Thermogutta terrifontis: one gene and its partner. The protein of the gene in region 2 binds, or shares a complex with, the protein of the main gene of each other region. Links are inferred from orthologs where the notes say so. Each region holds a gene or a part of one and is shown on either strand. Other genes may lie near its edges.

Evidence for each region.
Region 1: the proteins of secY (region 2) and secA are in contact, whole or in part, in a crystal structure (PDB 3DIN), measured with the Thermotoga maritima proteins. The link is inferred for Thermogutta terrifontis from one-to-one orthologs. Residues at the interface, in WP_004081795.1 of Thermotoga maritima: Glu108, Gly109, Glu110, Glu111, Ala236, Glu237, Arg238, Arg239, Ile240, Thr241, Ile242, Gln243, Tyr244, Ala245, Arg246, Arg247, Val248, Thr249, Gly250, Arg251, Arg252, Val253, Tyr254, Gly256, Ala257, Ser258, Thr259, Tyr260, Leu261, Pro262; in WP_004082002.1 of Thermotoga maritima: Glu261, Ala262, Arg263, Lys300, Ala301, Arg302, Thr303, Ile304, Ile305, Leu323, Tyr324, Asp325, Pro326, Val329, Ser330, Tyr333, Ile336, Lys340, Phe345, Val349, Glu363, Phe364, Tyr374, Ser375, Gly376, Gly377, Glu393, Ile395, Thr482, Ser483.

Annotation. Positions count from the first base shown.
Region 1 is NZ_CP018477.1:1,805,549-1,811,614, reverse strand. Bases 829-5,118 are described here. They hold secA (preprotein translocase subunit SecA), read right to left. Parts: upstream 4,731-5,118; coding sequence 1,029-4,730; downstream 829-1,028. Other genes in these bases: THTE_RS06845 (3-deoxy-D-manno-octulosonic acid transferase), read right to left, coding at 829-905. In the rest of the region: more of THTE_RS06845, read right to left, coding at 1-828; THTE_RS06835 (Nif3-like dinuclear metal center hexameric protein), read left to right, coding at 5,606-6,066. UniProt on the Escherichia coli protein: Required for protein export, interacts with the SecYEG preprotein conducting channel.
Region 2 is NZ_CP018477.1:1,386,643-1,391,382, reverse strand. The notes cover bases 1,188-4,151. They hold secY (preprotein translocase subunit SecY), read right to left. Parts: upstream 3,369-4,151; coding sequence 2,007-3,368; downstream 1,188-2,006. Other genes in these bases: rpsE (30S ribosomal protein S5), read right to left, coding at 3,920-4,151; rplO (50S ribosomal protein L15), read right to left, coding at 3,423-3,923; THTE_RS05280 (adenylate kinase), read right to left, coding at 1,355-1,918; map (type I methionyl aminopeptidase), read right to left, coding at 1,188-1,300. In the rest of the region: rpsM (30S ribosomal protein S13), read right to left, coding at 1-145; rpmJ (50S ribosomal protein L36), read right to left, coding at 222-335; more of map, read right to left, coding at 449-1,187; more of rpsE, read right to left, coding at 4,152-4,411; rplR (50S ribosomal protein L18), read right to left, coding at 4,441-4,740. UniProt on the Escherichia coli protein: The central subunit of the protein translocation channel SecYEG. Consists of two halves formed by TMs 1-5 and 6-10.

The sequences.
Region 1 (6,066 bases), 420 kb from region 2 along the record:
GAACGGTCCGGAGCAAGCTCGGAACGTCGCAGCCACGGCAGACCACTTGCGCGAAGCAACTCGGCGACACTGTCGAACCGCTCTGGATGGCGTGGCACGAGGATGAGTCGCAGGTGCGGAAAAGTCGGCGCTAATCGCCGAAACACCTCCAGTGCGGCGGCCTCCTCGCCCTCCTGGGTACTCCCTGCCAGAAACACCGTTTCGTCGCGAGCTATCCGCGCCAGTTCCCGTAGCGACTGAGTGTGGGGATTGCCGCGATCACACTCGGCGCCGTCGAATTTCAACGATCCCGTGACAAACACCCGGTCAGGGGGCACACCCAAGGCGATGAATCGCTTGGCTGTACGCTGATCCTGGGCGGCGACCGTATCAAGTTTCTGAAAGGTTGATCTCAGAAACGGCATGGCCGCTCGATAACCGCGAAAGCTCCGGTCACTCAGGCGACCATTAACCACGGCAACCCGGGCGCCGGCGTTTTTGGCCTCCGCGATGAGCTGGGGCCAGATCTCGAGCTCAGTCAAAACGAGCACCGATGGGTGAATACGCTCCACGGCGCGGCGAACAGCCCAGCTCCAATCGAAAGGTGTAAAAAAGGGGGCCAATTCCGCGTACTTTTTGTTTGCGACTTCGAAGCCGCTGCGGGTTGTGGTGCTGAGTCGAATATCCACATGCGGGAGTCGGCGCTGGACCTCGACCAGGAGTGGTCTCAGGAGATTGACTTCCCCGACGCTCACCGCATGGAACCACAGGCATGGTTGAGCATTTTCTCGCGGAGGCACGTCGCCCCACAGCTTGGCCCGCCATCCCTGCCGATACTTCTGGGGATGCCTCAACAGTCGCCAAACCCAGATCGGCGACAGCAGGCCTAACCCGGCAAGGTAGGCAAGATCCATGAATGAGATCATCGGGGCCTCCTTTCCCCGCAAACCGTGGTCACATCAAAATACCCCGCTCAATTTCGATTCCATTTTAGTCTGATCGAGAAGCCGCGACTGGTGCCCCGATCATCACCGCACGTGGGCATATTCTCAGGCAGCGCCGCGGTTCCGCATGCAGCAGTGTTTATATTTCTTGCCACTACCACATGGGCAAGGATCATTTCGACCCACATCCGGGCCTGTTTTGCGGATGGGCTGGCGTTTGCCTCCCGTCTGTTGTGTGGAATCAATGGTTTCCTGCTGCTCCTTCATCGTTTCCTGGATGGCTGAACTCGATGTGGTGCTGTCGTGAACCGCCCGCGTCTCCCGCCACAGCGAGCGCACGAACCGGTCATCCAGTTGTTCCATGCGGTAGATGAGGTCCGTCACGCGACGGGCCACCGACTCCCACATCAGTTCAAATTGCCGCATTCCCTCGCGCTTGTATTCCACCTTGGGATCCACCTGAGCGTAGCCCCGCAGGCTCACAGCACTCCGCAGGTGATCCATGACCAACAGGTGGTCCTTCCAGGCGCTATCCAGCGTGTAAAGCACGAGGAATCGCTCCAATTGCCGCATTTCGGGAGAATAGCGATCGTTGAAGGCGTCGCGGAATTTCCATTCCAGATCGCGACGTTCCATGCGGCTGACTTCGTCAGGAGTCAGTTCCATCCCCAGGTGTTCATGAACCCAGCGGCAGAATTCCACAAGCCGGGGATGGTTGCGCGGGCATTTCGCCCTTGCATCCTCGCCACTCCCTTCGAACAGACTCGCAAGCAAGGATTCGCCTTCGGCGCGAAGGGTCTCCGTCCTTTCATAGTCACGCTCACTGGCTTCCCACAAAAGGGCGGAAATTTCTTCCCACGATCGCTGCCGCAGGTCTTCCTCGGTCAATTCCAGACCAAAGCGTGCCTTCGCCCATCGCGCCAGCGTTTCCCGATCGTACGTTCTTCGTCCCAGGGCGTCTTGTGTCACGAATCGGCTCAGCCCCACCCTTAGCGGCAGTTCGATTTCCTTCTGACGATAGGCTTTGAGGGCCGCTTCATAGACATAATCCTTGACGGCCGCCGGTTCCCGATCGCGGAGGTCCTCGAGGGTAAGCTCGATCCCAAACTTGCTGCGGACCCAGTTAATCGCCGACTTGAGTCCGAAGTCAGGATCGAGGAATTTGGCTCCCTCGCTTAAATCAACGGTGCGAATCGACTCCTGGGCCTTTTCGATGAGGAATTCGGAAAGCTGGTCGCGGGGAATCCGCCGCAAATCCCGCTCTTTAAGATTGAGACGCCACCGGGTGTTCACCGATTTGGTCAAGGCTTCCCAGTTCCAGTCGCTTTCCTCGGCTTCCTCAGGCAGGTTTTCCTCGATCAGGTCGAAAATCTGGCTTTCGGCCATTCGCTCGGCGTGGTCTCGGGCATAGGCTTCTGCGGTGGGAAAATCCATCCCCCGGAACTCCCGTGCCCGGAATTCCACTGAAAGTTGTTTGCTGATCCATTGGGCGAACGTCTCTGCCCCGTAATTCTTGTCCAGGAAGGTGTTCAGATTTTTTTCGATCTGCTCCCGAATCATTTCGCGGATGAGCAACCGGCAATCCGCCCCTTCCAGGATCTTCTGTCGATAGCCGTACACTCGTTTCCGCTGCTCGTCCATCACCTGATCGTATTCGAGCAGGTTCTTGCGGATTTCAAAATTCCGTTCCTCCACTTTTTTCTGGGCGGCTTCGATACGGCGCGTCACCATTGGGCTTTCGATGGCCTGCCCCTCTTCCATGCCAAGTCGGGTGAGAATGTTTTTCACCCAATCGCCCGCGAAAATGCGCATCAGATCGTCTTCCAGGGACAGGAAGAATCGGCTGCTCCCTGGATCTCCCTGACGGCCCGCACGTCCGCGAAGCTGATTGTCAATCCGCCGCGACTCGTGCCGCTCGGTACCGATCACATGAAGGCCGCCCAGCCGAGCTACCTCTCGCCCCTCGGCCTTCATTTGCTCCTTTTCTTCGATTTCCTTAACAAGCGCTTCCCACTCTTCGCGCGGCACGTCCAAACGACTGCGGTACTTGTGCTGAAGAATGGACCAGGCTTTGGCCTCGGGATTGCCACCCAATATGATGTCGGTTCCACGACCAGCCATGTTGGTGGCGATCGTGACCGCTCCTTTTCGTCCGGCCTGGGCAATGATTTCCGCTTCCCGCGCGTGGTGTTTGGCGTTGAGGACCTGGTGCGGAATTCCCCGCCTTGTGAGCATCTCCGAGAGCATTTCGCTCTTCTCGACCGAGACCGTCCCCACCAAAATGGGCCGCCCCTTCTTTTCGATGTTATGAATCTTGGAACGAGGGATGACCTTCCGCTCGCCTTCTTTGGTGCGGAAGACAATTTCCTCCTCGCCCTCCTCTAAAATCTGTCCCACTTCGTATTCGTAGCGGGAATACCAAACCGTATCCCATTTGTGCATGCGTTCGATTTCGTCGACAATCGCTTTGTATTTTTCCCGGGCGGTGCGGTAGATGACGTCCGGGTAATTGATGCGGCGGAGCGGCTTGTTCGTGGGAATGGCCACCACTTCCAGCTTGTAGATCTTCCAGAATTCGTTGGCCTCCGTCATGGCCGTTCCCGTCATTCCGCAGATTTTGTCATACAGGCGGAAGAAATTCTGGATGGTGATGGTGGCCAGCGTTTGGGTTTCTTCCTTGATGGGAACACCTTCCTTGGCCTCCACCGCCTGATGCAGACCGTCGCTCCACTGCCGCCCATACATCAAGCGACCGGTGAACTCATCGACAATGATGACCTGGTTGTTTTCCACGACGTAGTGGACGTCGCGCTTGTAGAGATGGTGGGCTTTCAGAGCGTTATCGATGAGGTGAGGCCATTCCAGATTGCCGGCCGTGTAAAAGCTTTCAACCCCCGCCAGTTCCTCCGCCTTGCGGATGCCTTCCTCCGTCAGGTGGCAGGTATGATCCTTTTCATTGACCACAAAGTGCACATCTCGAATGAGCTGCCGGGCAATCTGATCCGCCCGCTTGTATCGCGAAATATCATCGTGGGCAGGACCCGAGATAATGAGCGGGGTTCGCGCTTCGTCGATGAGGATATTATCCACCTCGTCGATAATGGCGTAGTGGAGCCGCCTTTGAACCTGCTGATACTCCGGCGGATAGCGAGGGTCGCCTTTAGCGGCCAGCCGCATGTTATCGCGGAGGTAGTCGAAACCGAACTCGTTGTTGGTTCCATACGTGATGTCGCAACTGTACGCTTTCTGACGCTCCACCGCTCCCATGTCGTGCTGGATGGCGCCGACAGTCAACCCGAGGAACATGTACAGTGGGCCCATCCATTCCATGTCGCGGCGAGCGAGGTAGTCATTGACGGTGACGACATGGACCCCCTTCCCTTCCAGTGCATTGAGATAGGCCGGGAGCGTTGCCACAAGGGTCTTCCCTTCACCAGTCACCATCTCTGCAATGGCCCCGGCGTGAAGGACCATCCCTCCCATCAATTGCACATCAAAATGCCGCATCCCCAAAACCCGTCGCGATGCCTCCCGACAGACCGCGAAGGCCTCGATGAGAAGGTCGTCCAGAGTCTCGCCGGCTTCCAGACGTTTGCGGAACTTGTCCGTCTGCTCGCGGAGTTCCGCATCGGTCATTTTCTGATAACGAGGTTCCAGGTCATTGATGGCCTGAACCTTGGGTTGGAGTTTCCGCAAATAGCGGGCATTGGCCGAGCCGAACAGGGACGTGAGCGTCCTGTCCACGGCCTGGCCAATCACCACAAACGTATCCGTCGCAAAATCCCACAGTCGTTCGAGAAGTTCCATGGCTTTATACGGAAATTCTTTCTTTGGTTGCTTGCTTGAAGTACTCGTTCCGGGTCAGGCTTTCCAGACGAACCTGCGCCGGCTACGCGTCCTCTGACCAACAGGCACGGTCCGCGCCCCGATTGTATCACAAGGCAGAGATTTCGCGCAGTCTGGCAGGCTGATGCAAAAGCCGCGCCAAAAAGCTCCCTAAGATAAAAATCCGCCAAATCCTACTTTTATTGTAGGCTTTTCGTCACGCCCTGTTGTGAAGATGATCTGCCAACCGTGTCCGAAAAACGGCACTTTGCATCACAACTTCACACGAATTCGCAACTTAGCACCAACACGGCTGGGCGTCAACACGTTTTTCCAACGGACTTGCCCCGATTTTTCGTTAACATCCGGGAAAAGTAACAGGTCCAACGTCTTGCCGGGGCAATCCATGAATCGCCCCCACGGCGGGCTAAACACGAGACAGCAGCGTGCCTCCGGACTGAATGTCCTCCACCTCCAAACCTTGCCGCGATCGGCGTCCCTTATTGGCGAAAACACGGCGAGGACAGGGTTTTGCCCCCTCGTTCGCCCCCAGACAGCGGCAGCTTCCACAAATCAATATGCCCCCTGGACCACCTGCCAGGCTCATCGCACAAAAATCGGACCAATAATGGAAATCTAGCTGGTGCGACCGAGCCGTCTGGCGCGCCGATAGCCATCCCAGCCTTCCCGCCTACCCGCTGAATGGACGATAATTCTTCCACGCGGCGACGCAGGAATCAGCCTTAGGTCCATCTGCCCCCATACTTCCGGAGGGAACATAATAGGACGAAAATCGTATCTCTTATTAAACGAAAAATACCGCATGTGCATTACGGTTTTCCTGACGGAGCCGCCTTATGACCCCTCAACCGACCGTCGCAGACCTCTGCAGTGCCTGCCGGGAGATCTGTCCGCCCGACCTTGCAGAAAGCTGGGACAACACCGGCCTGCTGCTGGGCGACCCCGCGCGAGCCGTCGGTCGGCTCATGACGTGCCTCACGCTTTCGCCAAGAACGGTGGCTGAAGCAATCGAGAAAGGGGCTGACCTGGTGATTAGTCACCACCCGGTGCCTTTCACACCTTTGAAGGCTATCACCACAGAAACATTGTCAGGCTGGATACTGTGGCAACTGGCCGCTCAAAAGATTGCGGTATTTTCACCTCATACCTCGTTCGATTCTGCCGCACAGGGCATAAATCAACTTTTGGCGGAGCGGTTGAAGCTCACAGACATTCGGCCTCTTCGACCGTTGCCCGCGGAGCCTTCCCTGGGGACAGGGCGTCTAGGAATTCTTCCCGAACCGCGACCATTTTTGGA
Region 2 (4,740 bases):
GCAGTTGATTCGCGCGGATGTGTGGGTCGATCCCTGCCTTATAGCACAACTCCTTGGCAATGGCGGGACCAACGCCGTAGATGTACCGCAGCGCGATGACGATTGGCTTATTCCCGGGAATATCAACACCCAAAATTCTTGGCATTTCTGAACTCCGCCGTCCTCTTAGTTATATTCCGGCTATTTTTTATCACCTTAAGTGCCTGCGCGGTCCCTGCCTCCTAACCCTGCCGCTGCTTGTGCCGTGGGTTGGAGCAAATGATGTACAGGCGGCCCTTTCGTCGGACCACCTTACAGTTACCGCACAGCCGTTTGACACTTGCTCGCACTTTCATTGCCGATTATCCCCCGTAACAGTCCTTCGGAGTAGGCAAAAATTCAAGTATAACGCTCTTAGGTGAGAATGCTCAAGCGTCCCCACCCCACAATGGCCCTCGGGTGCAGGGCATCATGAAGATTGTTTTTCGATTTCCAGAAGGGCCAGACACCCCTCCTTTTCAGGATCAAACCCCATTTGCTCGTCCATCGGACCGAGTGGCCCCGTCAGGACGTATGGCCCTTCTTCGGTGATTGCAACGGTATGCTCGAAATGGGCGCTCGGCTTTCCATCTGCCGTTAGTTGGGTCCAGTAATCACGGCTCAGTCTCACCTTTTTGGTGCCCAAATTGACCATCGGCTCGATGGCGATCACCAACCCTGGTTGGAGACGAAAATCCCCCCGGCGGAGGAAAAATTCGTTGACAAAATTGGGCACCTGGGGCTCTTCGTGCATTTGCCGCCCGATTCCGTGCCCGACAAAGGCCTCGACTACGCTGAAGCCGTGGCTTCGCACGTAGTCCTGCATGGCGGCCGCCACCTCGCTCCAGTAGGTCTTCTTCCCCGCCAGTTCGATGGCCAGATCCAGGGTCCGCTTGGTCACATCCACCAGTCTGGCCACCTGCGGCGCCACATTCCCAACGGGAATTGTCACCGCGGCATCCCCACACCAACCATCGACCCGGCATCCCGTATCAACGCTGACGATATCCCCCTCCGCGATGACCCGCTCCCCAGGAATTCCATGAACGACCTCGTCGTTCACCGAGATACACGTCACGGCGGGGAACGGTACTTTGCCCGGGTATCCTTTAAACAGCGACTCCGCTTTGCACTTCCGGTAAAACTCTTCGACGGCCTGGTCAATGTCTTTCGTTTTCACGCCGGGCCGCACGAGTGCCTTCACAAGCTGGAGGGCCTTCCATACGACCAGCCCCGCCTTCCGCATTTTTAGGATTTCGCTTCGCGAGCGCAAATTGATCACACCTCGTAGACTCCCTGGTCTCTTCGGAGGCCCCTCCCGCCGACCTGCGGCTCATTACGCCCCGGCAAACTCGTCGAGGATGGCACGAATACGCTCGAAAATCTCATCCACCGTCCCCACCCCATCGACGCTGCGGAGCAAGTTTTTTCGGCGGTAGTAATCCAGCAGGGGCTCTGTCTGCGTTCGATATGCCACGAGTCGCTGGCGAATGACTTCCGGTTTATCGTCCGCCCGACCTCGTCCGGCCAAACGCCTGAATAACTCATCCTCCGGAACCTGCAATTCCAGCACCACATCGAGCGGGGTATTCTGGGAAGCCAGCATCGCGTCGAGCGCCTCCGCCTGCGCGATCGTCCGGGGAAACCCATCCAGTAAATAACCGCGGCGGCAGTCCGGTGATTGCAGACGCTCCCGAATCAGGTCAATGATGATGTCGTCGGGGACCAATTCCCCCCGCGACATAAATTCGTCGGCCTTCAGCCCGAGGGGCGTCTTAGCGTCCCGGGCCGCACGGAGCATGTCACCCGTGGACAAATGCGCGATCATGTACCGTTCGACAATTTTCTGCGCCTGGGTCCCTTTTCCCGCTCCCGGAGGCCCAATGAATACGATTCTCATCCTCTGTACCCTCGCCCGAAGCCAAAACGAAACGACTCATCCGCCCCACCTTTAACCTCACCGGGGAATGTACCGAACGAAGCCCACGTTACTCTAGCAAGCCCTTGTAGTTTCTCATCACGATGTGGCTATCGATTTTCTGCACCAGATCGAAGGCGACGCTCACCGCGATGAGAAGGCTCGTGCCGCCGTAGAACTGAGCGATCTGATAGTTGACTCCCAGCCAGTCCGCGACGATCGTCGGGATAATCGCCACCGCCGCGAGAAAGCCCGCCCCCACATAGGTGATTCGCACCATCACCTTTTCGAGATATTCCGCAGTGCGACGCCCCGGCCGATAGCCCATGATAATGCTTCCGTTGTCCTTGAGCTGCTCGGCAATCTCATTGGGGTTGAAAGTGATCGCAGTCCAGAAGTAGCAGAAGAAGTAAATCAACCCGATGTACATCGCGTTGTACCAGAAACCGTCCCCACGGTGAAAGACATTAGCGAGGGCGGCGATCCACGCCGATCCGGGATACCAATGGGCAAGCGTCTGGAAAAACGTCAGCGGGAACAGCAGGAGACTGCTGGCAAAGATGATCGGCATCACACCCGCCTGATTGACAAGGAGCGGCAGATAATCCCGAGCTCCCCCGTACACACGGCGACCTCGCACGTGCTTCGCACTCTGCGTGAGGATCCGCCGCTGCGCGCGGGTCATATAGACGACTCCCGCCACAACCGAGACGAAGAGGACAAACAGCACAGCCAGGGTGTCGAACCCGAGTTTGCCGCCAGTGCTGCTTAGCTCAAGCCCCTCGTCGAAAACTGGCCGCAGCTCCTGATACAAGGCCGGGATCATCCGGGCCAAAATTCCCGCCATGATAAGGAGGCTAATCCCATTACCCACGCCGTACTCATCGATCTGCTCCCCCAGCCACATAAGGAAGGTGGTCCCCGCCGTCATCGTAATGACGGCCATGAGGAACCAGGAGAAGTAAACGCCCTGTCCTTCGCCGTAGGTATACTCCGGGCGCACGAATCCCTGGGCGCTTAGCCAGGCCACATACATCCAGCTCTGGATGATGCAAATTCCCACAGTGGCGTAGCGCGTGTACTCGTTGATCTTCTTATAGCCCGCCGGCCCCTCCTTCTTCAGCTTTTCGAGGGGCGGATAAACACTGGCGAGAAGCTGGAAGATGATCGATGCCGAGATATAGGGCATGATTCCCAGGCCGAAGATGGTGGCCTGGTCCAGGCGGCTGGCCGCGAACACGGTGATCTGATCCAGGAGGTCGCGGAACCCACCGGCGGCCTCGCTGCGGAAAATGGCTGTCATCCGCTCGGTATTGACGCCCGGCACGGGAATTTGCTCACCGATACGGTAAATCGCCAGAAGGAGAAGCGTTAGCAGGATCTTCTGACGAAGTTCACGGATCGTGAAGATAATGCGAATTTTTTCCCACATACACCGGACCGTCCCGTGTCAGGCACTGCCAGCTAATCCATTTTCACCGCGTCATCAGGTCGTGGCCGCCTTCTTCTGTTTCTTTTTTTCCTCCACGGGTGTTTTACCCGGCAGAACCACCGCCTGACCACCGGCCTTTTCAATCTTTTCTTTCGCCGAGCGGCTGAACCGATGGGCTGCAACGACGAGCTTCTTGGTGAGCTCGCCATCGCCGAGAATCTTCACCTCGTCAAACGCCCCTTTGATCACCCCCCGCTCCTTGAGGACCTCGGGGTTCACCTCGCTCCCATCGGCAAACAGCTTCTCAAGGACCTCCACATTGACCTCGGCAATCCGGGGTGCGAATCGCGCGTTATTGAAGCCCCGCTTAGGCACGCGACGGATAAGGGGCATCTGACCGCCTTCAAAGCCGGCCTTCTGACGCCAACCGCTCCGGGACCGTGCACCCTTATGCCCACGACCGCAGGTCTTTCCGTGTCCCGAGCTGGGTCCCCGGCCGACTCTCTTTCGCGCTTTATGTTTTACGATACCTCGGTTGACCTGATCAATATTCATGCCAGTGATGTCCCTCTCAATCGTTCAACCTCAGCCCTCGATCGCAACTGTTCGAGGGCGTTCATCGTGGCTTTCACCAGGTTGATGGGGTTGGTATTTCCGTAGCTTTTGGTCAGGATGTTTTTGATCCCGGCCGCCTCGCAGACCGCCCGCACCGCCGCACCCGCAATGACGCCCGTTCCCGGTCCTGCCGGGATGAGCACGACCTTGGCGGCTCCGAATTCTCCCCACACCTTGTGGGGAATCGTGCCATCGATAACGGTAACCGGCTTCATCCGCCGCATTCCGTCTTTGATCGCCTTGGCAACGGCCGGTGGGACCTCATTCGCTTTTCCGTACCCCCAGCCTACTTTGCCCATGCCGTCACCAACGACCACCAGCGCGGTAAAGCTGAACCGGCGTCCCCCCTTAACGACGGCCGCGCACCGGCGGACGCTGAGGACTTTTTCGATCAGTTGGCCACGGATCGGTTCAAGGTCTGTTGCCATGAGTGACCCTTACTTCTCTGTATCCACAATCAGGATTTGTTTTTCTCCCCACCTTTGCCTTTATTGGTGGCTTCGGCCTTGCCGCCACCTTTTGTCTTCTGGCCTTTCTTGTCAGTTTCTTCCTGTACAGAAGCCGCCTGAACCTCCTTCTTGGGCCCGATATCCAGCCCAGCATCGCGGGCAGCATCCGCCAGGGCCGCCACCCGACCATGATACTTATACGGTCCGCGATCGAACACGACCTGGCGAATACCCGCGGCCAGGGCCCGTTCAGCGATGATGCGTCCCACCACGGTGGCCGCCTGGATGTTGCCACCATATCCGCCCAC